Regions from separate parts of the Xanthomonas sontii genome, predicted to be linked through region 1. Evidence: riboswitches for the same ligand, from Rfam matches in the RefSeq annotation. Region 1 holds a riboswitch; the other holds the start of a gene.
What was found. A riboswitch is a leader RNA that binds a small molecule or an ion and turns the genes downstream of it on or off. The one in region 1 is predicted to bind cobalamin.
Positions count from the first base shown of each region.

Region 2: linked by a shared signal. The riboswitch ahead of btuB (TonB-dependent vitamin B12 receptor) and the one ahead of RAB70_RS02145 (ribonucleoside-diphosphate reductase subunit alpha) in region 1 are both predicted to bind cobalamin.

Region 1 covers NZ_CP132342.1:469,448-481,189, forward strand. The annotation lists gene RAB70_RS02110 (S8 family serine peptidase) at 1-67, shown strand, start outside; gene RAB70_RS02115 (VOC family protein) at 105-485, opposite strand; gene RAB70_RS02120 (MFS transporter) at 519-1,772, opposite strand; gene RAB70_RS02125 (LysR family transcriptional regulator) at 1,872-2,777, shown strand; gene RAB70_RS02130 (thioredoxin family protein) at 3,869-4,201, opposite strand; gene RAB70_RS02135 (flavodoxin) at 4,290-4,850, opposite strand; gene RAB70_RS02140 (ribonucleotide-diphosphate reductase subunit beta) at 4,942-5,982, opposite strand; gene RAB70_RS02145 (ribonucleoside-diphosphate reductase subunit alpha) at 6,091-8,505, opposite strand; cobalamin riboswitch at 8,686-8,905, opposite strand; gene RAB70_RS02150 (hypothetical protein) at 9,094-9,621, opposite strand; gene ompR (two-component system response regulator OmpR) at 9,800-10,528, shown strand; gene RAB70_RS02160 (ATP-binding protein) at 10,525-11,742, shown strand, end outside.
Region 2 covers NZ_CP132342.1:70,079-81,820, reverse strand. The annotation lists gene fabA (3-hydroxyacyl-[acyl-carrier-protein] dehydratase FabA) at 1-201, opposite strand, end outside; gene dinB (DNA polymerase IV) at 402-1,472, shown strand; gene gph (phosphoglycolate phosphatase) at 2,136-2,789, shown strand; gene btuB (TonB-dependent vitamin B12 receptor) at 3,223-5,094, opposite strand; cobalamin riboswitch at 5,208-5,426, opposite strand; gene RAB70_RS00310 (TfoX/Sxy family protein) at 5,452-5,880, opposite strand; gene RAB70_RS00305 (GAF domain-containing protein) at 5,877-6,359, opposite strand; gene bioD (dethiobiotin synthase) at 6,476-7,165, shown strand; gene RAB70_RS00295 (phasin family protein) at 7,588-7,965, opposite strand; gene queD (6-carboxytetrahydropterin synthase QueD) at 8,241-8,600, opposite strand; gene RAB70_RS00285 (DEAD/DEAH box helicase) at 8,780-10,153, opposite strand; gene RAB70_RS00280 (fumarylacetoacetate hydrolase family protein) at 10,499-11,488, shown strand; gene maiA (maleylacetoacetate isomerase) at 11,578-11,742, shown strand, end outside.

The sequences.
Region 1 (11,742 bases):
CTTCCGCCTGGTCGGCGGCAGCGGCGGCTACGCCAACGTGACCCTGTCGGTGAGCTACACGGAGTGACCGAACGCCACGGGCGCTGCCGCGGCGGTGCCCCTGTTCACAACGGGTTGGCGACCTCGATCAGGTTGCCGTCCGGATCGCGGAAGTACAGCGACAGGATCGGGCCGCGGGCGCCGGTGCGTTGCACCGGCCCGTCCTCGATCCGCACGGCGGCAGCGCGCAGTTCCTCGGCCACCTGCGCCAGCGGCGTGGCGGTGAGAAAGCACAGATCGGCCGAGCCCGGCGTAGGCACCTGCGCCTTCGGGTCGAACGCGTGACCATGCCGATGCAGGTTGATCTTCTGCTCGCCGAACGCCAGCGCCTTGCGGCCTTCGCCGAAGGTCACCACGCGCATGCCCAGCACCCGCGCATAGAACGCGCAGGTCGCCTCAATGTCGGCGACGGTGAGGACCAGATGGTCGAGATGGTCGATCTGCATTGCGGAACCCTCGTTGGATGACGGCAGCGCGGTTCACTCGCCGCGCGGCGGATGCGGCCCGAAGCGGCCGTAGGGGCGGCTGTCGTCGGCGCCGCGGCGCAGCACCTGCGCGGCGATCAGGCCGATGCCCAGCAACACCAGGCAGCAGGCGACCAGTGCGTTCCAGCCGCCGTGTTGCCACGCCGCACCGCTGAGCGAGCCGATCACGCTGGCGCCGGCGTAGTACGCCAGCAGGTACAGCGAGGCGGCATGGCCCTTGAACTGCCCGCCCAGGCGCCCGACCCAGGCGCTGGCCGCCGAATGCGCGACGAAGAAGCCGATGGTCAGCAGCACGATGCCGGCGATGACCGGCACCAGCGCATGCGCCAGGGTCAGCGCCACGCCGAGCGCCGCGGTGGCGATGCCGGCCAGCACCACCGGGCCGCGGCCGAACCGGTCCGAGGCTGCGCCGGCGACCGAGGACGACACGATGCCGAACACGTAGGCGCTGAAGATCATGCCGAGCTGGCTCTGGCTCAGCCCGAACTCCGGTCCGCCCAGGCGGAAGCCGGCGTAGTTGTAGACGCTGACGAACACGCCCATCGCCAGGAACGGGATCGCGAACAGCCACGGCAGGTGGCGATCGCGCAGATGCCCGCCCCAGGCGCGCAGGTGGAAGCGCAGATTCACTCCCTGGCGGCGCACGAAGTGCCGCGACGGCGGCAGCAGCCACACGAAGCCGACCGCAGCCAGCAGATCCACCGCGCTCAGCGTGGCAAGCGCGGTGCGCCAGTCGAAGTGGTCGGTGAGCATGCTCATGCCGATGCGACCGACCATGCCGCCGAACGCATTGCCGGCCACGTACAGCCCGGTCGCCGCGCCGAGCCGGCTCGCCGGTAGTTCCTCGGCCAGGTACACCATCGCCACCGCCGGCACGCCGCCCAGGGCGATGCCGGACAGCGCGCGCACCACCACCAGCGCGCCCCAGTGCGGCAGGTAGGAGGCGAGCAGGTTGAGCAGCGCCGCCAACGCGATCGACACGAACATCAGCCCGCGCCGGCCCAGCGTTTCCGACACCGCGCCGGCGCAGAAGATCGCGATCGCCAGGCCGCCTGTGGCCAGCGACAGCGGCAGCGAGCTGGCCGCCGCGCTGAGGCCGAACTCGCGGGCGAACTCGGGCAGCAGCGGCTGCACGCTGTACAGCAGCGAGAAGGTGGCGAAGCCGGCCAGGAACAGCGCCAGGCGGATGCGCAACAGCGGCGCATCGTCCACGGCGTGCACCGGCGGGCATTGGCTGGAGGCGTTCACGGTGTGGGTCGCGGCGGAAAACGGATGGCCAGTATTCGCCTGCCGTCACCCGGCGTCCAATATATGATTTGCCCACTCTCCATATGTTCTGGATATGACATGGAACTGCGCCACCTGCGCTACTTCCTGGCCGTGGCCGAGGCCGGGCACTTCACCCGCGCCGCCGCGCAGTTGGGCATCCAGCAACCGCCGCTGAGCCAGCAGATCCGCGCACTGGAGGAGGAACTGGGCACGCCGTTGTTCGTGCGCACGCCGCGCGGCGCCGAACTCACCGATGCCGGCCGCGCCTTCCGCACCGAAGCCCGGCGCGTGCTCGCCGACCTGGAACGCGCCGGCGATGCCGCACGCCGCGCCGCACGCGGCGAGAGCGGTGTGCTGCGGCTCGGCTTCACCGCCTCGGCCGCGTTCAACCCGATCGTGCCGACCCTGGTGCGCGGCTTCCGCCGCGGCTGGCCGGCGGTGACGCTGGCGCTGGAAGAGACCAACACCGCCGGCCTGCTCGCCGCACTGCTGCAGGGACGGCTGGATGCGGCCTTCATCCGCTACAGCGTGGCCACACCCTCGGAACTGCAGTTGCTCAAGCTGCCCGACGAACCGATGAAGATCGCGGTGCCGGCGGCGCACCGTCTGGCCAAGCGCCGCCGCGCACCGCTGTCGGCGCTGGCCGGCGAACCCTTCATCCTGTTCCCGCGCAGCTTCGGCACCAGCCTGTACGACGAGATCCTCGATGCCTGCCGCCAGGCCGGCTTCGAACTGAAGATCGAACAGGAAGCGCCGCAGATGTCGTCCATCGTCAACCTGGTGGCCGCCGAACTGGGCGTGTCGGTGGTCCCGGCCTCGACCGCGCAGGTGCAGTTGCCCGGCGTGCGCTATCTGGACATCGAAGGCCGCGTGCCGATGGCGCGACTGGCCTTGGCCGCGCTGCCGGCCACCGCGCAGGCGATGCCGATCGTGCGCCACCTGTGGCAGTTGGCGCAGGGGCATGCGGCGGGCAGGCGCGGGTAGGGGGCTGCACTCCCCTAGCAGCAATGCAGGAACGGCTTTAGCCCCGAAGGGCTTTACCGATAGAGCTTATCGCTGCTAAAGCTCACTCGTGCGGCTGTGTTTGTCCGACGTGTAAATCAAGCAGCAGCAACAGCAACAGCAAAGGCTTTCGCCTTGCGGCGAGTCACTTTTCTTTGCTTGTGCAAAGAAAAGTAACCAAAAGAAAGCACACCCTGCCTACGCGCCCTCCGCGCTACGCGCTCCGGGTCCGCGTCCAGCACGGGGATCCGCGGAAGGGGCATCCTGCCCCTGCCGCGGACGGCGCACATCCTTGTGCGCCGCCCCTTCGGGGTTTTTCCCCGTGCTGGCCGCCGCTTCGGAAGGGAACCCGGTAAGTCAAAAGCCGAAGCAACAGCAAAGACCGAAGCGATTGCCGCTGCAGCGCACACCCCCGTCATTCCAGCGGCCGCCAGCGAATGCACTTCGCGTGGTAGCCCATGTCGGCTGTTGATTGTGGTGGACGCGCAACGACGATGGTTTTCGAAGAAGCTGCAGGAGCGGTTGTGCGTGGCGTACAGGTGGCTGTGCCGGCGTGTACCCAGCTCAGGCGCATCACCATTGCAATGCCGTATGTATGCGCTGTATCCGCAATAGCTTTTGCTATTGATGTTGCGTTGGCTATTGATGTTGCGTTGGCTTTTGACTTACTGGGTTCCCTTCCGCAGCGGCGGATGGCCCGGGGAAACACCCGAAGGGCGGCGCACATGGATGTGCGCCGTTCGCGGCAGGGGCAGGATGCCCCTTCCGCGAATCCCCGGTGCATCCGCGGACCCGGAGCGCGTTAGCGCGGAGGGCGCGAGGCAGGGTGTGCTTTCTTTTGGTTACTTTTCTTTGCACAAGCAAAGAAGCGCTTCTCAGCAGCCGAAGGCTGATCAAAGTAACTCGCCGCAAGGCGAAAGCCGTTGCTGTTGATGTTGATGTTGCTGCTTGATTTACGCGTCGGACAAGCACAACCGCAAGAGTGAGCTTTGGCAGCGATAAGCTCTATCGGTGAAGCCCGTCGCGGCTGAAGCCGCTCCTATGAGATACGAGGTACGAGGAACGCGACGCGCTCAACCCAGATGCGTGCGCACCGCTTCGTCGATCTTGGCCGGCGGCACGAACCCGGGCACCCGCGCCACCTCCTCGCCCTGGCGGAACAGCATCAGCGTCGGGGTCTGGCGCAGGCCCTGGGCACGGAAGAAGTCCTCACCCACGTCTTCCATCTTCACCTTGAGCAGGGTCACGCCCTGCGCGCTCTCGCCCTCGGCGAAACGCTCCAGCGACTTGTCGAGCATGCGGCAACCAGGGCAGTTGTCTTTGTTGAAATCGGCCAGCACGCGCGGATGCGCGGCGAGCGCATCGGCGAACTGTTCGGCACTGGAAACGGTGATGGTGGTGAGCATGGAACGAAACCTTGTCTGATGTCGGAAGAAGCCCGGCGTGCGATGGGGACGCCGGCGATGCCAGGAAAACGGATGAACGACGACGGCGTCAGCCGCTGCCATGCAAGGGCAACACCCTCGCAGCGAAGCCAGCCGCGCCCGCGGGAGCGGACTCGGCAGCGGCCACCGGCACGTCGCCTGCCAACGACGCGCGCGCCGCGCGGAACGCCAGCACCTGCGCGCACCACGCGTCGATGGCCGCGTTGTCGCGGTCGCCGTGCGGCATCTGCTCGATCTCCAGCAACGGATAAGCGCTGTCGAAGAACCGCGCGATGCGCTTGACCGCCCCGCAGTAGTACTCCAGCCCCCACTGCGTTTCGCCGGTGCCGAACGCCGCCACCTCGATCGTCTTGCCGGCCGCCTCGACCAACTCGGCGATATAGCGCTTCATCTCCGCCGGCGTGCGCCCGGCGTTGTCGCTCCAACTGCCGAGCAGATGCAGGTCGAAGTCCGCCGCGCGCGCGGCATCGCCGAGCGCGCCCTGCAGCGTCTGCAGGTCGGTGTGGATCCAGGTGACCGCGTGCCCCGCCGCCTCGCACTGCGCATGCACGCGGCGGGCGACGTCGCGGGTGTTGCCGCTGAGCGAAGCGTAGGCGAGCAGGATGTGCATGGGGCGGGGATTCGGGAATGGGGATTCGGGATTCGTCAGGGCGGGGTTTGCTTTTGCCAATCCCCAATCCCGATTCCCCAATCCCGGCTCCTCACAGATCGTCGAAGCCGTTGTCCGAGTTGGTCTTCTTGTAGCTGGCGTTGCGCATCTCGAAGAAGTCGGTCTTGGTCTCGGTGAAGTTGTCGGCGTAGGCCTTGATCCACGGCATCACGTTGTCGCTGGCGCCGCTGTACAGCTTCTCGATGCCGAGCATGCCGGACATCTTGTTGGCGCGGTACTTCACGTACTGGATCATCTCGTCCACGTCGATGCCCTCGATGCCGTCGAGCACTTCCGAGGACCACTCGGTCTCCAGGCGGATCGCATGCTCGAAGGCCTGGTGCACGTAGTCGGTCAGCTCGTTGGTCTGCAGCTCGGCGTTCTCGCCGATGATGGCGCGGATCAGCTCGCTGATGAACTTGGTGTGGGCCAGCTCGTCGCGGTTGATGAAGCTGATGATCTTGCCGGTGCCGGTCATGCGGTTCTGCCGCACCAGGTTGTAGAAGTACGCGAAGCCGGAATAGAAGTTGATGCCTTCCAGGATCGAGGACTGGATCAGCGAGCGCAGCAGGGTCTCTGCGGTCTTCTCGCGCATGAAGTCGTCGTAGGCCTGCATGATCGGCTGGTTGCGCGCGATGATGGTCGGATGCGTGCGCGCGATCTCGAACACGCGGTTCTGGTCGGCCAGCCCGGCGATCGAGGCGAGCACGTACGAGTAGCTCTCGTTGTGGATCACTTCCTGCTGGCCGATGATCGCGGCGTTGGCGTGCGCGGCCGGGTCGGTGATGTATTCGGCGACGTTGTAGATGAAGCGCGTCTGCGGCGAATCCAGCGTGGCCAGCAGGCCGATGATCGAGTCGTAGGCGTTCTTCTCGCGCGCCGACAGCTCCCCGTACTGCTTGGCATCGCCCTTCATGTCCACTTCGTCGGGGATCCAGAAGTTGGTCGACAGCTCCTTGTACGCCCGGTAGAAGGACGGGTACGGGATGTCGTTCCAGTTGAGGATGCCGCTGGTCGTGCCGTTGATGATGCCGGTGGAACGGTTGGGGTGCAGCGGTTCGAGGATCTTGATGCGGTCGAGCGCGATGGCCATGGATGTGCTTCGGTAGTCGGGTGAACGGCGCCGGCGGACGGCGCGGGAATGCGGGACGCGCGCGGCAGGACCGGCCTGCCGCGCGGCGCGGGCGTCAGACGCCGGCGATCAGCTCGAGCACCACTCGCACTCGCTGATGTCGATGTCGTTGGAACGCACGTAGTACGTGGTCTTCAGGCCTTCCTTCCACGCGGTCATGTGCAGGTCCAGCAGGGTGCTGGCGCGGATGCCGCTGGGCACGTAGAAGTTGAAGCTGATCGACTGGTCGACGTGGCGCTGGCGGCGCGCGTTCTGGCGCACGCTGGCGAACTGGTCGACCTTGTAGGCGCCCTTCTCGTAGTACGGATAGGTATCCACGGTCAGCCCCGGCGCCACCACCGGACGGCGGAAGTCCTTCTTCTCCTCGTAGTAGAACGCGCTGTAGATCGGATCGATCGAGGCGGTGGAGCCGGCGATCTGCGCGGTGCTCATGTTCGGCGCCACCGCCACCATCCAGGCGTTGCGCACGCCGTGCACGCTCACCTGCGCGGCCAGTTCCTGCCATTCGGCGCTGTCGTAGCCGCGCTTGGTGAAGTACTCGCCGTTCTGCCAGTCGCTGCCCTTGAACACCTTGTACGCGCCCTTCTCCTTGGCCAGCGCCAGGCTCGCCTGGATGGTCAGGTAGTTGATGCGCTCGTACAGCGAATCGCTGTACGCCTCGGCGTCCGGCGAGTTCCAGTCGATGCCCTTCTGCGCCAGCAGGTGGTGCCAGCCGAAGGTGCCCAGGCCGATCGCGCGGTACTTCTGGTTGGTGATGGTGGCCTGCGGCACCGGCAGCTCGTTGAGGTCGATGACGTTGTCGAGCATGCGCACCTGGACGCGGATCAGCCGCTCCAGGATGTCCGGCGACAGCAGGTCCGGCTGCGCGGTGACCGCGCGGCCCAGGTTCACCGAGGACAGGTTGCACACGACGAAGTCGCCGGCCTGCTTGGTGGTGACGATCTGGTCGCCGCTGATCATCTCCTGGATGACCCGCGTCGGGCTCATGTTCTGCAGGATCTCGGTGCACAGGTTGCTGGAATACACCATGCCCTGGTGCTTGTTCGGGTTCATGCGATTGACTTCGTCGCGATAGAACATGAACGGGTTGCCGGTCTCCAGCTGGCTGACCATGATCCGCTTGAACATGTCGATGGCCTTGACCACCTTGCGGCCGATGCGCTCGTCGGCCACCACTTCCTCGTAGCGGGCGCGGAAGCTGCCTTCGCCGCGCTTCTCGTCGAAGAAGTCCTGCAGATACCAGCCCTTGACCTCCTTCACCTCGTGCGGGTCGAACAGGTACCACTCGCCGCGGCGCTCCACCGCTTCCATGAAGATGTCCGGCACGCACACCGCGGTGAACACGTCGTGCGCGCGCAGGCGCTGGTCGCCGTTGTTCAGGCGCAGGTCCAGGAACGCCTCGATGTCGCGGTGCCAGATGTCCAGGTACACGGCGATGGCGCCCTTGCGCTGGCCGAGCTGGTCCACCGACACGGCGGTGTTGTTGAGCTGCTTGATCCACGGCACCACGCCGCCGCTGGAGTTCTTCACCCCGCGGATCGCCGAACCGGACGAACGCACGTAGCCCAGGTAGGCGCCGACGCCGCCGCCGTGCTTGGACACGCGCGCCACGTCGGTGTTGGAGTCGTAGATGCCCTGCAGGCTGTCGTCGACGGTGTCGATGAAGCAGCTCGACAGCTGCCCGCCGATCTTGCCGGCGTTGGCCAGGGTCGGCGTGGCCACGGTCATGTACAGGTTGGACAGCGCCCAGTAGGCCTCGCCGACCAGCTGCATGCGGCGCTCGCGCGGCTTCTCGTCCTGCATCAGGTACAGGGCGATGGTCAGCCAGCGCTCCTGCGGCAGTTCGTAGACCTTGCGCGAGTTGTCGGTGGCCAGGTAACGCGTGGCCAGCAGGTACAGGCCGTTGTAGGCGAACAGCTTGTCGCGCTCCGGATCGATCATGCGGCCGGCTTCGGCCAGTTCGTCCTTGGAGTAGTTCTTGAGGATGTCGATCGAGTACACGCCGCGGTCGGCCAGGCTTTCCTGGAGGCCGACGTAGGAGCCGTACTTCTCGCCGGCATCGTAGAAACGGTTCTTGCTGGCGCGCTTGTACAGGCGGTCCAGGTACAGGCGCGCGGCGAAGTACTCCCACTCCGGCGTGGCGATGTCCACGCGCGACTCGGCCTCGCGGATCAGGTAGTCGACCATGTCGTCGGCCGACAGGCTTTCCTTCTTCTCGATGAAGGCGAAGGCCTTGCGCTCGTAGTCGCTCACGTCCAGCTGCGGGAACTCGGCGTGGATCCGGTCCAGGGTGCGCTGCAGGCGCGAGCGGTCGAAGGCCATGCGGCGGTTGCCGCCGTCCTTGACGATCCAGGTCACGGCGCGCTGGTCGTTGCTCGGCTCGCTGCTGGCCGTCGGCTCCGGCTGGGCAGTGGCGGCAGCGGTCGTGGGGTCGACGGCGGCGTCGACGGATGCGGTGGCCGGCAGGCTGTGGGTCTGGCTCATGAAGGTCTCCAAGCGTAGTGCACGCGGCCGCCCGACCCTCGCAGGCAGCGGTCCGACCGGGTTCAATGGTGGGCAGGCGGTGTCGCGAAGACTGCAAACGGCGCAGGCACCGGGCCTGCGGGCGGTCAACGCTGCACCGACCCTCTCCCCCCGGAGAGCGCGCGGTCGGCGCCGCGCGGTGTGCTTCGCGCGGCTGTCGGCAGGTCTTCGGGCTGATGGGCAACGGCCGTGGCCGGTTCCTAGCCCGTCGCTTCCCAAGGCGGGCGCCTCAGTGCGGATGACGGGTTCGTTCCCAATTACCGCTGCGGGGCAGCGCCGGAGTTGGCGTTGGCACGCCGCACCGGCTTCCCTTTTGATCCTGCGGCTTGGGGCCGCCGGAACCGACCACCCCAAGATAGTGGGGTCGGTCGACGACGTCAACGCTAAATATGGGTGAAATTACGAAAACCTAAGCCTGGCAACGGTTTGCCGCCGACGGCCGATTCCGGCCCGGCCGCGACGGCCGTTCGTGGCCGTGACGGGGCCGTGAAGCCGGCCGCGGACAGGGGCGTTTGGCGCCCCCGGACGGCCCCGACACCGCCGCCTGTCCTACGGCCGGCAAGGCACCACGGTGCCGCTCGCATCGGTGCAGGTGCCGGTGTGGACGATGCTGCCGTCCTGCACGCTGGTGCTGCCCTGGTAGCTGCCCTGCGTGCCATCGACGCTGCTCTGGCGGCTGCCGCTGAGCGTACCGTCGGCGGCCCGGGCCAGGCTGCCACTGCTGCTCGCGCTGGCGCCGTCGGCGCGCTGGACGCTGGCACTGCCCTGGCGGCTGGCGCTGCCGTCGGCGTTGCGCTCGGCGCTGCCTTGGCGCGTGGCGCTGCCGCCGGCGGCGGTCGTGCGGGTAGCGGCGCTGCGCGCGCTGGCGTTGCCCTGGCCGTCGGCCTGCCATTGGCGGGCGCGTTGCACGCTGCCGTGCGCGCCGCTGGCGCTGGCCTGCACGGCGGCGTGGCGGGCGCCCTCGGCGCCGCCGGCGGTGCGCGTGCGGGTGTGTTCGCGTGCCGGTGCACTGGGCGCGACCAGGACGCCGGCGGCCAGCGCCAGCAGCAAGGGAGTGATGCGACGGGACAGCGACATGGCGTTCTCCGATGACGGCAGCGGCGTGCTGCCGAGTGTCACCGTAGCCATGGCGCCGGCGCCGCGGGCGCCGCATCGGCCAGCAAATGTTGCCGAACGCCGCAGCGGAAACATCCGCTTACAGTTGCGTCGCGGCGGCCGTTGCCGCGGGGCCGCGGCGCAACCGATAGTGGCGTCCATGGACGATGCCGCGCCCGCTCCCCGCCTGCTGCTGGTCGACGACGACGACCGCCTGCGCGCCCTGCTGTGCCGCTACCTGGAGAGCCAGGGCTTCGCGGTCAAGGCGGTGGCCGACGGCGTGCAGCTGCAGCAGGCGCTGGCGCGCGGCCACTACGACCTGGTGGTGCTGGACCTGATGCTGCCCGGCGAGAACGGCCTGGAGATCTGCCGGCGCCTGCGCGGCCAGGGCGACGCCACCCCGATCGTGATGCTGACCGCCAAGGGCGACGAGATCGACCGCATCGTCGGCCTGGAGATCGGCGCCGACGACTACCTGCCCAAGCCGGTCAACCCGCGCGAGCTGCTGGCGCGGATCCGCGCGGTGCTGCGCCGTACCCGCCCGGGCGGCGCCGGCGCACCGCAACCGGAGGGCGGCGAGATCGGCTTCGGCCGCTTCCGCCTGCACCTGGGCCGGCGCGAGCTGCGCCGCGATGGCGAACCGCTGAAACTCACCACCGCCGAGTTCGCGGTGCTGTCGGTGCTGCTGCGGCACCCGCAGCAGCCGCTGAGCCGCGACCGCCTCTCCAGCCTGGCGCACGGCCGCGAACACGAGCCGTTGGGGCGCAGCATCGACGTGATCGTGGCGCGGCTGCGCAAGCTGCTGGAGGACGACGTGCGCACGCCGCGGCTGATCCAGACCGTGTGGGGCGTGGGCTACGTGTACGTGCCGCCGGAGCCGCAGGCATGAGCGCGCCGGCTTCCCGCGCCAGCGGCTGGCCGCGCAGCCTGTTCGGGCAGTTGGTCCTGGTGATCGCGCTGGTGCTGGCCGGCGCCGGCCTGCTGGCGCTGCTGCTCGGCCGCGAACTGGCTGTGCGGCCGGCAGCGCAGCAGCAACTGCGCATGCTGCACGGCTTCGCCAATGTCGCCGAGGCGCTGCAGCGCTCGCCGGCCGCTGCGGCGCTGACGCCGGCGTTGCGCGAAGCCGGGCTGCAACTGCGCAGCGCGCCGCCCACCGCCAGCGCCGCCGGCCCGCTGGCCGACGCGATGCAGCGCCGCGCGGCCGACCAGCTCGGCCCCGGGCGCGCGTTGCGCCGCGATGCCGACGGCACCCTGTGGCTGCACCTGGCCACGCCGACCCCGCTGTGGGTGGCGTTCTCCAGCCAGCCGCGCGAGCACGGCCTGCGCCGGTTCTCGGTGGCGATGCTGGCCGGTTGCGCGCTGCTGGTCTGGCTCGCCGCTGCGCTGGTCGCGCGGCGCCTGGTGCGGCCGCTGCGGCAACTGGCGCAGGCCGCGCCGCACCTGGTCCGCGGCGAACAGGCCGCACCGATCGCCACCGGCGGTCCGCGCGAGGTCGCCGCGCTGGCGCAAGCGCTCACCGCGGCCAGCGCCGACGTGCGCCACGCCGCGGCCGAGCGTGCGCTGCTGCTGGCCGGCATCTCCCACGACCTGCGCACCCCGCTGACCCGGCTGCAGTACGCGCTGGCGCTGCTGCCGCAGGTGGAGCCGGAACTGCGCGAAGGCATGGAGCGCGACATCGGCGAGATCGACGCGATCCTGGCGCAGTTCATCGCCTACGCCCGCGACGGCCGCGACGAACCGGCCGTCGCCCTGGACCTGGCCGACCTCTGCCGGCAGGCGCTGGGCGCGGCGCAACCCGGCTGGGAGGCCGTCCTGCCCGCGCAGGCACCGCTGCACGGGCGGCCGCTGGCGCTGCAGCGCGCGCTCGGCAACCTCGTCGGCAATGCCGAACGGCACGGCGCGGCGCCGTTCCAGCTGCGCCTGCACAGCGACGGCGGCGATGGCTGGTGCATCGAGGTGCGCGACCACGGCCCCGGCCTGGACCCGGCGCTGGCCGCGCGCGCGTTGCAGCCGTTCGTGCACGGCGGCCATGGCGGCAGCGGACTGGGCCTGGCGATCGTCGAGCGCGTCGCGCGCCAGCATCGCGGCGCGTTGCTGCTGCAA
Region 2 (11,742 bases), 400 kb from region 1:
GAAGAACCACAGGTCCGGGCGGATATCCAGTTCGGCGCGGATCACGCCCTTGCCGTGCGCGCCGCCGGTCTCGTCGATGGCGACGATGCGGTCGAACATCAGCATCGGATCGTTGGGCAGGCGCGCGGCGTCGGCGCCGAACAACTCGCCGCGTGCGCTGGCGAGCAATTGCTCGCGCGAATAGGAGGACAGACGACTCATGAGCGGAACATTCCCAGGCGAGACAGTCGAGGCGCGCAAGAGTGCATGAGCTTCGCGCGTTCAATCAAACGTTTTATCCGTACGCACGCGTAGTGTCGGCAGCGGCGGTGGCGCGCGCACTGCGCCGGATCAAGGCGCGCATTCTCAGTCCGTGCGCAGCGCGGGGCTTATCATGCGCACACCGTTCGCAGGCGTAGGGTATGGGGTCGATGCGCAAGATCATTCACGTCGACATGGACGCGTTCTACGCGTCCGTGGAGCAGCGTGACGATCCTGCGCTGCGCGGCAAGCCGGTGGTGGTGGCCTGGCGCGGCATGCGCTCGGTGGTGTGCGCCGCCTCCTACGAGGCGCGCGTGTTCGGCGTGCGCTCGGCGATGCCGGCGCTGCGTGCCGAGCGGCTGTGCCCGGACGCGGTCTTCGTGCCGCCGGATTTCGCCCGCTACAAGGCGGTGTCGCGGCAGGTGCGCGAGATCTTCCAGCGTCATACCGACCTGATCGAGCCGCTGTCGCTGGACGAGGCCTACCTGGACGTCACCGAGCCCAAGGGCGAATTGCGCACCGCCACCGAGATCGCCCAGACCATCCGCGCGCAGATCCGCGCCGAAACCGAACTGACCGCCTCGGCCGGCATCGCACCGAACAAGTTCCTGGCCAAGATCGCCTCGGACTGGCGCAAGCCCGACGGCCAGTTCGTGATCCGCCCGCATCGCGTGGAAGCGTTCCTGACGCCATTGCCGGTGAACAAGGTGCCCGGCGTGGGCAAGGTGATGGAGGCCAAGCTGGCGGAACTGGGCATCGCCACCGTCGGCGATCTGCGCGCGCGCAGCGAGGCGGAACTGGAAGCGCGCTTCGGCAGCTTCGGCCTGCGCCTGTACCAGCGCGCGCGCGGCATCGACGAGCGCCCGGTGGAATCGGACCAGCCGGTGCAGTCGATCTCCTCCGAGGACACCTTCGCCGAAGACCTGGCGCTGGAGGCGCTGGAGCCGGCGATCCGGCAACTGGCCGAGAAGACCTGGAACGCCACCCGCCGCACCGAGCGCATCGCGCGCACCGTGGTGCTGAAGCTGAAGACCGCGCAGTTCCGCATCCTCACCCGCAGCTTCACCCCGGAGCAACCGCCGGACTCGCTGCAGGCCTTGATCGACATCGCCCTGGCGCTGCGCGAGCGGGTGGACCTGCCGGCATCCACCCGCTACCGCCTGGTCGGCGTCGGCCTGTCCGGCTTCCACGAGCGCGAGCCGGGGCAGGCGCAGGGGCGCTTGTTCGGTTGAGGCGGTGGCGTCGCCTGGGATAGTGCCTTCCCGGCTGATTGCATGGGAACGTGTGCCACGGGAGACTGTCGTACCCTCTATCGTCGCGCCCTGAGCGGTGCGTGGATTGAAACACGTGGGGTTACGGTGCGGCGACGGCGGGTCTGTGTCGCGCCCTTGCGGGGGCGTGGATTGAAAGCACATCGAGTCGGTCAGCAGGCACAGCGTCAGCGGTCGCACACTCTCGTGTGCGTGTGTTGAAACAACCATGGGATGTGGGTGCAGGCCGAGAACCTGGCCGTCGCTCCCGCGTCGGGACTGAAGTCCCTCCCACAGGGGCATGCTGCTCGGGTTGCAACAGCGACTTCATCCTCCGGCACGCGGATCGACCTGGTCGCGTCCCCACGGATGCGTGGATTGAAACATGGGTGGGGATCGCCAACCGGTGATGTTCTCGGGTGTCGTGCGCGCGAGCGCAGGGATCGAGCGGTTGACTCGGGTCGGGATGGATCGCGTGAGCGCGGTTCGCGCGCTCGGTCGCCGTCACGGCGCTGCCGCAGCGGGCGTGGCGTGGTCGCAATCGCGTGCCAGCGAAGGCAGGGCACGCGTCGCGCGCGCGCGTCGCAACCGCGTCCGACATTGCGCCACCTACAATGCGCACTTGTCCCCCTGTGTTGGCACGACATGACATTTCCTTATGCATTGGTGGTGTTCGACCTGGACGGCACCCTGGTCGACAGCGGCGCCGACATCGCCGAGGCGTTGAACCGTACCCTGGCCGACTTCGGCCTGCCGCGCGTGCCGGAGGCGACCGTGCTCGGCTGGATCGGCGAGGGCGTGCGCAAACTGGTCGAGAGCGCCTGGCGGCATGCCGGCGACGCCACGCCACTCGAGACGGTGATGCCGACCTTCATGCGTCACTACGCCGAATGCCTGTTGCGCAGTCCGCGGCTGTATCCGGGTGCGGCCGAGGCGCTGACGCAGTTGCATGCGGATGGCGTGACGCTGGCGCTGTGCACCAACAAGCCGTCGGCGATGGTGCCGCCGTTGTTGCGCCATCTGGGCGTGGCCGATCTGTTCTCTGCGGTGCTCGGCGGCGACAGCCTGCCCGAGCGCAAGCCCAGCCCGGCGCCGCTGCTGCACCTGGCGCAGCAGTTCGCGCAGCCGCCGGCGCGCTGCCTGATGGTCGGCGATTCGGGGACCGACCTGCAGGCCGGCCACGCCGCCGGCATGCCGGTGGCGCTGGTGCGTTACGGCTATCCGCGCGATCTGGATCTGGCCACGGCCGACGTGGTGTTGCTGATGGATGATTTGCGCGAGCTGCTGCAGCTGCGCTGATACGACGGCGATCCAAACACTGCGGTGTAGCGCAAAGACCGGGATGCGCTTGCAGGAGCGGCTTCAGCCGATGACGCAGTAAGCCCCTCTCCCCCCGGGAGAGGGGTTGGGGTGAGGGTCCGGGCGCGCAGCGGTCGCTGAACTGTCAGGTTTGTGCCGCGATGCATGAGCACGAGGGAGGCTGTTTGCGTTCGGCAGCCAGCGGTCTTATCGCGAGTGACCACGTGTGCGTGCGTCGCGCATGTCTGCTTTGAGAATGCGCGCATCTATATCCGCTGTGTTCGCACATGCCGCCTTTCGTAGGAACGGCTTCAGCCGCGACAGGCTTTCCCGGGAAAGCCGATCACGGCTGAAGCCGCTCCTACAAAAAAAGACGCGTGGTTTCCGCACTGTCGTCCCGCGCCACGCCATCGGCGCAGCGCGGGACGCCGGCTCAGCGCGCTGCCGGCGCGTAGCGCAGGGTCAGCGCGTATTCGCGACCCGGCTGGTTGTACCAGTTCACCGTCTGGTAGTCGCGGTCGAACACGTTGCTGGCCTTGGCCTGCAGCGTCCAGTCCGGGGTGAACGCGTACTCCACGCGCAGGTCGACGGTGCCGTAGCCCGCCAGGCGCACGCGGTTGGCCGCGTCGTCGAAGCGGTGGCCGCTGCCGAACACGCTGACGCCGAGCTTGACCGGGCCGATGCCGCGGTCCACGTCCAGGCGCGCGGTGTTCTGCGCGCGGCGCGCCAGCCAGTTGTCGCGGTTGCCGCCGTCGCTGCGGTTGCGCGGGTCGGTGTGGCTCAGCTGCGCCGACAGTTCCCAGCCGGCCAGCAACGCATAGCCGGTCAGTTCGGCGCCGCGGATGCGCGCCTCGTCCACGTTGACCGGCAGGAAGCTGACCGCGTCGTAGGAGATCAGGTCCTTCACCCGGGTCTCGTAGGCGTTGAAGGTCCAGTTCCAGCTGTCGGCATACTGCGCAATGCCGAGGTTGCCGCTCTTGGAGCGCTCCGGCTTCAGTTCCGGATTGCCGGCGAACGGGTAGTACAGGTCGTTGAAGGTCGGCGCCTTGAAGCCGGTGCCGACGCTGGCGGTGAGCTTGAGGCCATGGTCCAGCGCCAGGCCCCAGCCGAGGCTGCCGGTGGTGTGCTCGCCGAACTGCTCGTTGTCGTCGCTGCGCACGCTGGCCTGCACCTGCTGCGCGCCGAAACGGCCCTGGTACTCGGCGAACACGCCGGTGTTGTCGCGGCTGTCGACGTCGAAGGCGGTGCTGCTGGCAACGTGCTCGCGCTGCCAGTCGCTGCCGACGCTGAGCAGATGGCCTTCGGCCAGCGTGATGTCGCCTTGCAGCGCGGCGGTGTCGCGGCGGCTGTCGAAGGTGCTGACGAAGCTGCGGGTGCGTGCGCCCGGCGCACGGTAGTAGCTGTCGGCGTCGTCGACGTTGCGGCCCAGTTGCGCGGCCAGGTGCAGGCGATCGGAGGGCGTCCAGTCGAGCTTGCCGCTGAACACCTGCTGGGTGTTGTCGGCCTCGTTGCCGGCGAACAGCGCGTCGCCGTCGTACTCGTTGCGGCTGTCGATGTTCAGCGCCTGGCCTTCGATGCGCAGCGTGTCGGTCAGCGCGTAGCCGCCGCGCGCGCTCAGCGAGACGTTGCGGTAGCCGTCGCGGTCGGGCTGGTCGACGAAGCAGCCGGCGAACAGCGTGGCCGAGCCGTTGCAGGCATTGATGCCGTCGGTCTTCTGGTAGCCGCCCTGCACGGCCAGCCAGCCGCGCTCGCCGCGGTTGCTGAAGCCGGCGCCGGCCTCGCGCAGGCCGTGGCTGCCGCCGCCCAGGCTCAGGTTCTGCTGGAAGCCCTGGCCGCCGCGGCGAGTGAAGATCTGGATGACGCCGCCGATCGCGTCGGAGCCGTACAGGCTCGAGCGCGGGCCGCGCACGATCTCGATGCGCTCGATCTGGCTCAGCGGCAGGTCCTGGAACGCGGCCAGGCCGGCGCTGGCCGAGCCGATGCGCACGCCGTCCACCAGCACCAGCACGTGGTCCGACTCGCTGCCGCGCAGGTTCAGCGTGGTCAGCTTGCCCAGGCCGCCCTGGTTGGAGAAGCCGATGCCGGCGCGGCCCTGCAGCAGCTGCGCCAGCGAGGTGGCCTGGCTGCGCTCGATCTCGGCACGGTCGATGACCTGCGCCGGCACCACGCTGTCCTCCACCGAAATCTGGGTGCGGGTGGCGGTGACCAGGACCTGGTCGAGGTCGGTGGCGGCATCGGCGGCGTGGGCCAGCGCGGGCAGGGACAGGGCGGACGCGATCGCGACCGAAAGCAGGCGGGACGACATGGGTGGCAACTCCGGCGCGCGGCTGCGCGCTGTGACGGCAAGGGAGTCGCGAACGGAAGGTGCAAGCGGACGGCGCCGGACACGGCGCGGCACGCCGCGACGCCCTCCGCATCGCAACCAGTGAACTGCAAGGCCGGTCTCCGGGCTCGCGATCGGGGAGGCGGACCTCCCGGCTGCGACGCCTTCCCATGCCCAGGGCACAGTGGCGCAGGTCGTCAGCGCGGATCGCTTACCGTTGCGGGGGCAGCGCCGGCCTTGTCGCAAGACGCACCGGCTTCCCGTTTCAACCCGCTGGCCGGAGCCGGTGGGTCACCTTGAAGCGGCGCGATTGTACGCGATCGCCGCTGGCTGCGCGGCTCAGTCGGCGTGAGTGCCGTGGCCGTCGTCGTCGCCGTGCCGGTCGCCCATCGGCGTGTCGTGCGTGTCGTGCGCGTAGGCGCCGTCGGCAGCGTCGTCGTCGCGCGTGTCGTCGCGGTCGAAGTGGGTGGTCGCCACCGGCCCGGCGACCGGCAGGCCGCGCTGCGCCGGCAGCGCCGCCGTTGCGATCTCAAGTTCGCCCAGCAACTGCGCGCGGCGTGCCTCGGACAGTTCCTGCCAGTGGCAGCCGCTGAGCGCGCCTTCCAGCGAATACAGCAGGTTGAGGCTGGGCTTGAAGCCGGCGCGCTTGACCCTGACGAAGGCGCCGACCGCGCCGGCCGCCTCCAGGTCCTGCTGCGTGCGCACGCCGACCTGGCGCAGCCAGGCCGCGCTCTTGGGGCCGATGTTGCGCAGCTTGGTGGTACTCATCGCAGGCTGTCGACGAAGACCTGGGCGATCGCTTCCAGGCCGCGCTGGTCGTCGGCGTCGAAGCGGGCGAGGTCGGGGCTGTCCAGGTCGAACACGCCGACCAGCGCACTGTCGCGCAGCAGTGGCACCACCAGTTCCGATCGCGAGGCCGCATCGCAGGCGATGTGCCCGGGGAACGCCTCCACGTCGTCGATGCGCTGGGTCTGGCCGCTGCTGGCGGCCGCACCGCACACGCCCTTGTGCAGCGGAATGCGCACGCACGCGGGCAGGCCCTGGAACGGGCCGACCACCAGTTCCTTGCCGTCGTAGAAGTAGAAACCGACCCAGTTCAGCCGCGGCAGCGCGTGATACACCAGCGCAGCCAGGTTGGCGGCATTGGCGATGCGGTCGGGCTCCCCGGCGACCAGGGCACGGGCCTGGTCGAGCAACTGGGCGTACTGTTCCGGCTTGCTGCCGGTGAGCGAGGACGAGGCGAACATCGCGCGAGTCTAGCAGCGCGCTGCGTCCGCCGGCACCGCGGCGGCTGACGCGCGCGACGCACCCGGCTATCCTGCGCGCCGCCGCGCGTCCCGCCGGCCAACCGACAGGGTTTCGCATGGCTGTTCCCGCCTTCTACGTCACCGGCACCGATACCGGCATCGGCAAGACCATCGCCAGCACCGCGCTGCTGCACGCCCTGCGCGCGCGCGGCCAGCGCGCGGTGGGCATGAAGCCGGTGGCCAGCGGTTGCGCGCGCGAGGCCGACGGCTGGCGCAACGAGGACGCGCTGGCGCTGCAGGAGGCGAGCGCGCCGCGGCCGGCCTATGACGATCTCAATCCGTACGCGCTGCCGCTGCCGCTGGCGCCGGAACTGGCCGCCGCCGATGCCGGCGTGCAGCTGGAGCTGGCGCCGATCGCGGCCGCGTTCGACCGCCTGCGCGCGCAGGCCGACGTGGTGGTGGTGGAGGGCGTGGGCGGCTGGGCGGCGCCGCTGTCGGCGACGCTGGACCAGGCCGATCTGGCGCGCGCGCTGCGGCTGCCGGTGGTGCTGGTGGTCGGCCTGCGCCTGGGCTGCCTCAACCACGCCCGGCTCAGCGCCGCGGCGATCGCCGCCGATGGCCTGCAGTGCATCGGCTGGATCGGCAACGAGATCGACCCGGCGATGGACCGCATCGACGACAACATGGCGATGCTGCGCGCGCGGTTGCCGATGCCGTGCTGGGGGCGCCTGCCGTACCGGCCGCAACCGCAGGCCGAGCAGTTGGCAGCGGAATTCCAGCCGTGGGCGGGCATGTCGCCGGGCTGAGCAACTGCCGGTGGCACTGCGCTGCCGGCTTTTGTGGGAGGGACTTCAGTCCCGACGCCTGACCGATGCCGCGTCGGGGCTGAAGCCCCTCCCACAAGAGCAGGGCGTCCAGGATCCGCAAGATGGGCTGATCCCGAATGCCGGGTTTCACTCCCGAAGCAAGCGCATGGAGAAGCCCGGTCGAAGAGGCGATCTACCGGCTTCTGGCAAAGCACCGGAGCTGAAGCCTCTCTCATCAGGAAAGACAGGAACGCCAAGACGCACGCGATCAACCAATCCTGAATCCCCACTCCCGAATCCCGCCCATAAAAAAGGCCCGGTAGAGGGAGGGATCTACCGGGCCTTGGGTTGCACGGGGGGAGGGACCCATGCAGACCGAGCGTGCGTCGGGCGGCGAACCGCAGCGACGTCGAAAACTAGTGTTACTTGGCGGCGGGCTTGGCCTTCGGCGCGGCCTGTTCGGTCGCCGCTTCGAACTGGTGCTTGGCGAGCTGGCCGATGGCTTCGGAGGCCTTCAGGCCCAGGCCGAACACTTCCTGGTTGGCCGTGGCCAGCCGCTCGAAGTTGTCGCGGGCGATCTGCAGGCCCTTCGGCCACAGCGCCTGCACGGTGCCCAGATCGCGCGCCTCGGTCAGCTCGCCGAGGAAGCCGGTGGTGGCCGACACGTTCTTCTCGAAGGTCTTCAACTGCACGCCGAACACGCTCTCGGCGCTCTCCAGCGCCAGGCGGTTGGCACGCGCCGCGGCGGCGGCGAACTGCTGGGTGTAGCTGCTGAACTGATCGTTGAATTGAGCGGACATCATGCAACTCCGTTGGAATGCCGACTGCTGTTGCAGTGCAACATACGCTCATTCTGCTGCGATGCAACAAAATTTTCTGAAGCCGCTCAGGATTCGTTCAAACTGCTTTTCTGATCAATTACTTGGCGCAATTCCGCCAGCCCTTGCCGGACGCCTCTGCGGGCCTGGAAAGCGCCAGATGCGCAACGACGCAAGGCGGGCAGCACGCGAACCCTCAGCCGGCGCGGTGCCGCCCTTACGATTCCCGAATCCCCATTCCCCATTCCCGGCCTTCTTCAACCCGGCCCGCGATAGCGACAGCCGGAGGTGCAGGTCTCGTGCACCACCACTTCGCTGAGCAGCGGCAACGCCGGCTTGAGCCGGTCCCAGATCCACACCGCCAGACGCTCGCTGGTGGGATTGTCCAGGCCCTCGATGTCGTTGAGGTAATGGTGGTCGAGCTGGTCGTAGAGCGGGCGGAACGCCGCCTTGATGTCGCCGAAATCCATCACCCAGCCGCTCTCGGCGCCGGGTTCGCCGCTGACGTGCAGCTCGATGCGGAACGAGTGCCCGTGCAGGCGCGCACACTTGTGGCCGGGCGGCACGTTGGGCAGGCGGTGCGCGGCTTCGAGGGTGAAGACTTTGAAGATATCCATGGGCGGCATTGTACGGTCAGGGGGCGGAGCGGCATGGCGCGATGCGGGGCGCGCGAAACGGAAGACAGTGGCGTGCCGCAGGGGGCGGCGACAGACGCACGATGTCCGGGTGGAGCGGACAAAAAAGGCCGCCCCGAAGGGCGGCCCGAGTGCGTGCGCAGCGCGTGGCCGCGGACGGATCAGCGCGGCGCGGCGGGGCGGTTGCCGCCGCCGTTGCCGTGGCGGCGGCCCTGGCCCTGGCGGCGGGCGCCGTCGGCGTGGCTGCCGCCGGGCTTCTTGCTGCCGGCGTGCGCATGCGCGTGCGCCGGCGCATCGCCATGGCCGCGACGGGCGTGGCTGCCGCGACGCGGCGGACGCTGGCCGCCCGGACGCTCGTCCGGCGGGTTGTTGTTGCCCCAGCGGATCGGCGTGACCGGCTCGAAGCCCGGCACGTCGCGGATGTCCATCTCGCGCTTGAGCATGCGTGCGATCGCGCGCAGCAGCTTGGCCTCGTCCTGCGCCACCAGCGAGATCGCCTCGCCGGTCGAACCGTTGCGGCCGGTGCGGCCGATGCGGTGCACGTAGTCCTCGGCGACCATCGGCAGGTCGTAGTTGATGACCTTGGGCAGCTGGTCGATGTCGATGCCGCGCGCGGCGATGTCGGTCGCCACCAGCACGGTGATGCGGCCGGCCTTGAAGTCGCTCAATGCGCGCAGGCGCTGGCCCTGGCTCTTGTTGCCATGGATCGCCGCGGTCTTCAACCCGGACTTGTCCAGGAACATGGTCAGCTTGTCGGCGCCGTGCTTGGTGCGGGCGAACACCAGGGTCTGCTTGCGCGAGTCGGCGGCCAGCAGGTGCAGCAGCAGTTCGCGCTTGCGCGCACCGTCCACCGGATGCACGCGGTGGGTGATGGTGTCGGCCACGGTGTTGCTCGGGGTGGCCTGGATTTCCTGCGGGTCGTGCATGAACTCGCGGGCCAGCTGCTTGATGCCTTCCTCGAAGGTGGCCGAGAACAGCAGGGTCTGCCGGTTCTGCTTGGGCAGCTTGGCGAGGATGCGCTTGATCGACGGCAGGAAGCCCATGTCGAGCATGCGGTCGGCTTCGTCCAGCACCAGAATCTCGATGCCCGACAGGTCCACGCTGCGGCGCTCGAGGTGGTCGAGCAGGCGGCCCGGGCAGGCGATCAGCAGGTCCACGCCGCGGCGCAGCGCGTCGAGCTGGTTGCCCATGCCCACGCCGCCGTAGATGGTGGTGCTGGGGATGCGCAGGTACTTGCTGTAGCCGCGCAGGCTGTCGTGGACCTGGGTGGCCAGTTCGCGGGTCGGGGTCAGGATCAGCGCGCGCGGCTTGCGCGGGCCGGGGCCCACCGACTGCGGCGAAGTGCCCAGGTGCTGCAGCAGCGGCAGGCCGAACGCGGCGGTCTTGCCGGTGCCGGTCTGCGCGCCGGCCATCAGGTCATGGCCTTCCAGGGCGACGGGAATGGCCTGCGCCTGGATCGGGGTGGGGGTTTCGTAGCCCTGCTCGGCCAACGCGCGCAGCAGGAAGGGCGCAAGGCCCAGGGATTCGAACGACATGAGAATGCTCCGGATAACGCGCCGACGCCGGGACGGACCCGGCGCGCAGGCGCAAGTAGGTGAGGCTCGGAGCGTTCCCGTGAACCGCGCTGCGAGAGGGTGGATCAACCCGCAGCGCGAGGCTGGGGTTCGTCGGCACCACGAAAGGCGTCGGGCGGGGCGGGCGAGTCGGATCGTTGCGATCCTGGCCTCGCCGGCGGTCCCTGAGGGAAACGGACGGCCGCATGCAGACCGAAATAGTGTACCTGAATTGGCGCGCTGCACAAAATGCGAGTCCGTTTCAGTTGAAACCAAGCCGCCGTCTGGCCGTACAATCGCCGGCTCAGCCCCCAGCACTGGACGGACATGAAGCTAGGTTCTCTGAAGGAAGGCGGTCGCGACGGCACCCTGATCGTCGTGTCCCGCGATCTGACCCGCGCCGTGCGCGCCACCGGCATCGCGCCGACCCTGCAGCGCGCGCTGGAGGACTGGAGCAACCTCGCCCCGCGCCTGAACGCGCTGTCCGAGTCGCTCAACGACGGCAGCGCCGACGGCCAGTTCGACCTGGACATGGCCGCGCTGGCGGCACCGCTGCCGCGCGCCTACGAATTCCTCGACGGCAGCGCCTACCTGCCGCACGTCGAGCGCGTGCGCCGCGCGCGCGGCGCCGAGGTGCCGGAGAGCTTCTACACCGACCCGCTGATGTACCAGGCGGTCAGCGCCGGCTTCTACGGCCCGCGCGATGCGGTCAAGGTGGTCAGCGAGGACTACGGCATCGACCTGGAAGCCGAGATCGTGGTGGTCACCGACGACGTGCCGATGGCGGTCAGCCCGGCGCAGGCCGCCGCGCACATCCAGTTGATCGGCCTGGTCAACGACGTGTCGCTGCGCAACCTGATTCCGCCGGAACTGGCCAAGGGCTTCGGCTTCGTGCAGTCCAAGCCGCGTTCGGCGCTGTCGCCGGTGTTCGTCACTCCCGACGAACTGGGCGAGGCCTGGCAGGGCAACAAGGTGCACCTGCCGCTGCTGACCCACATCAACGGCGCCTGGTTCGGCGCGCCGGAAGCGGGCGAGGACATGCAGTTCGATTTCGCGCAGCTGGTCGCGCACGCGGCCAAGACCCGGCCGCTGGCGGCTGGCGCGGTGGTCGGCTCGGGCACCATCGCCAACCAGGACACCACGCGCGGCGCCTCCTGCTTCGCCGAACAGCGCACCGTGGAAACGCTGCGCGACGGCAAGCCGAGCACGCCGTACATGTCCTTCGGCGACGTGGTGCGGATCGAGATGCTGGACCGTGACGGAGTGAGCATCTTCGGCGCGATCGAGCAGCGCATCGAGCAGGCGCCGCTGCCCTGACCCGGCCGGCGGCGGTGCCGGGGCGACCGGCGGCGGCGCAGCCCGGGTGTCCACCGGTATCGTTGTCGATTGCGCAGACGGAGGCGGGCATGGACGAGGCACTGCAGCTCTACACCTACTGGCGCTCCAGCGCCGCGTACCGGGTGCGCATCGGGCTGGAGCTCAAGCGTCTGGCCTACCAGTCGCTGCCGGTGCACCTGGTGCGCGACGGCGGGCAGCAGCACTCGCCGGAATATGCGCGGTTGAACCCGCAG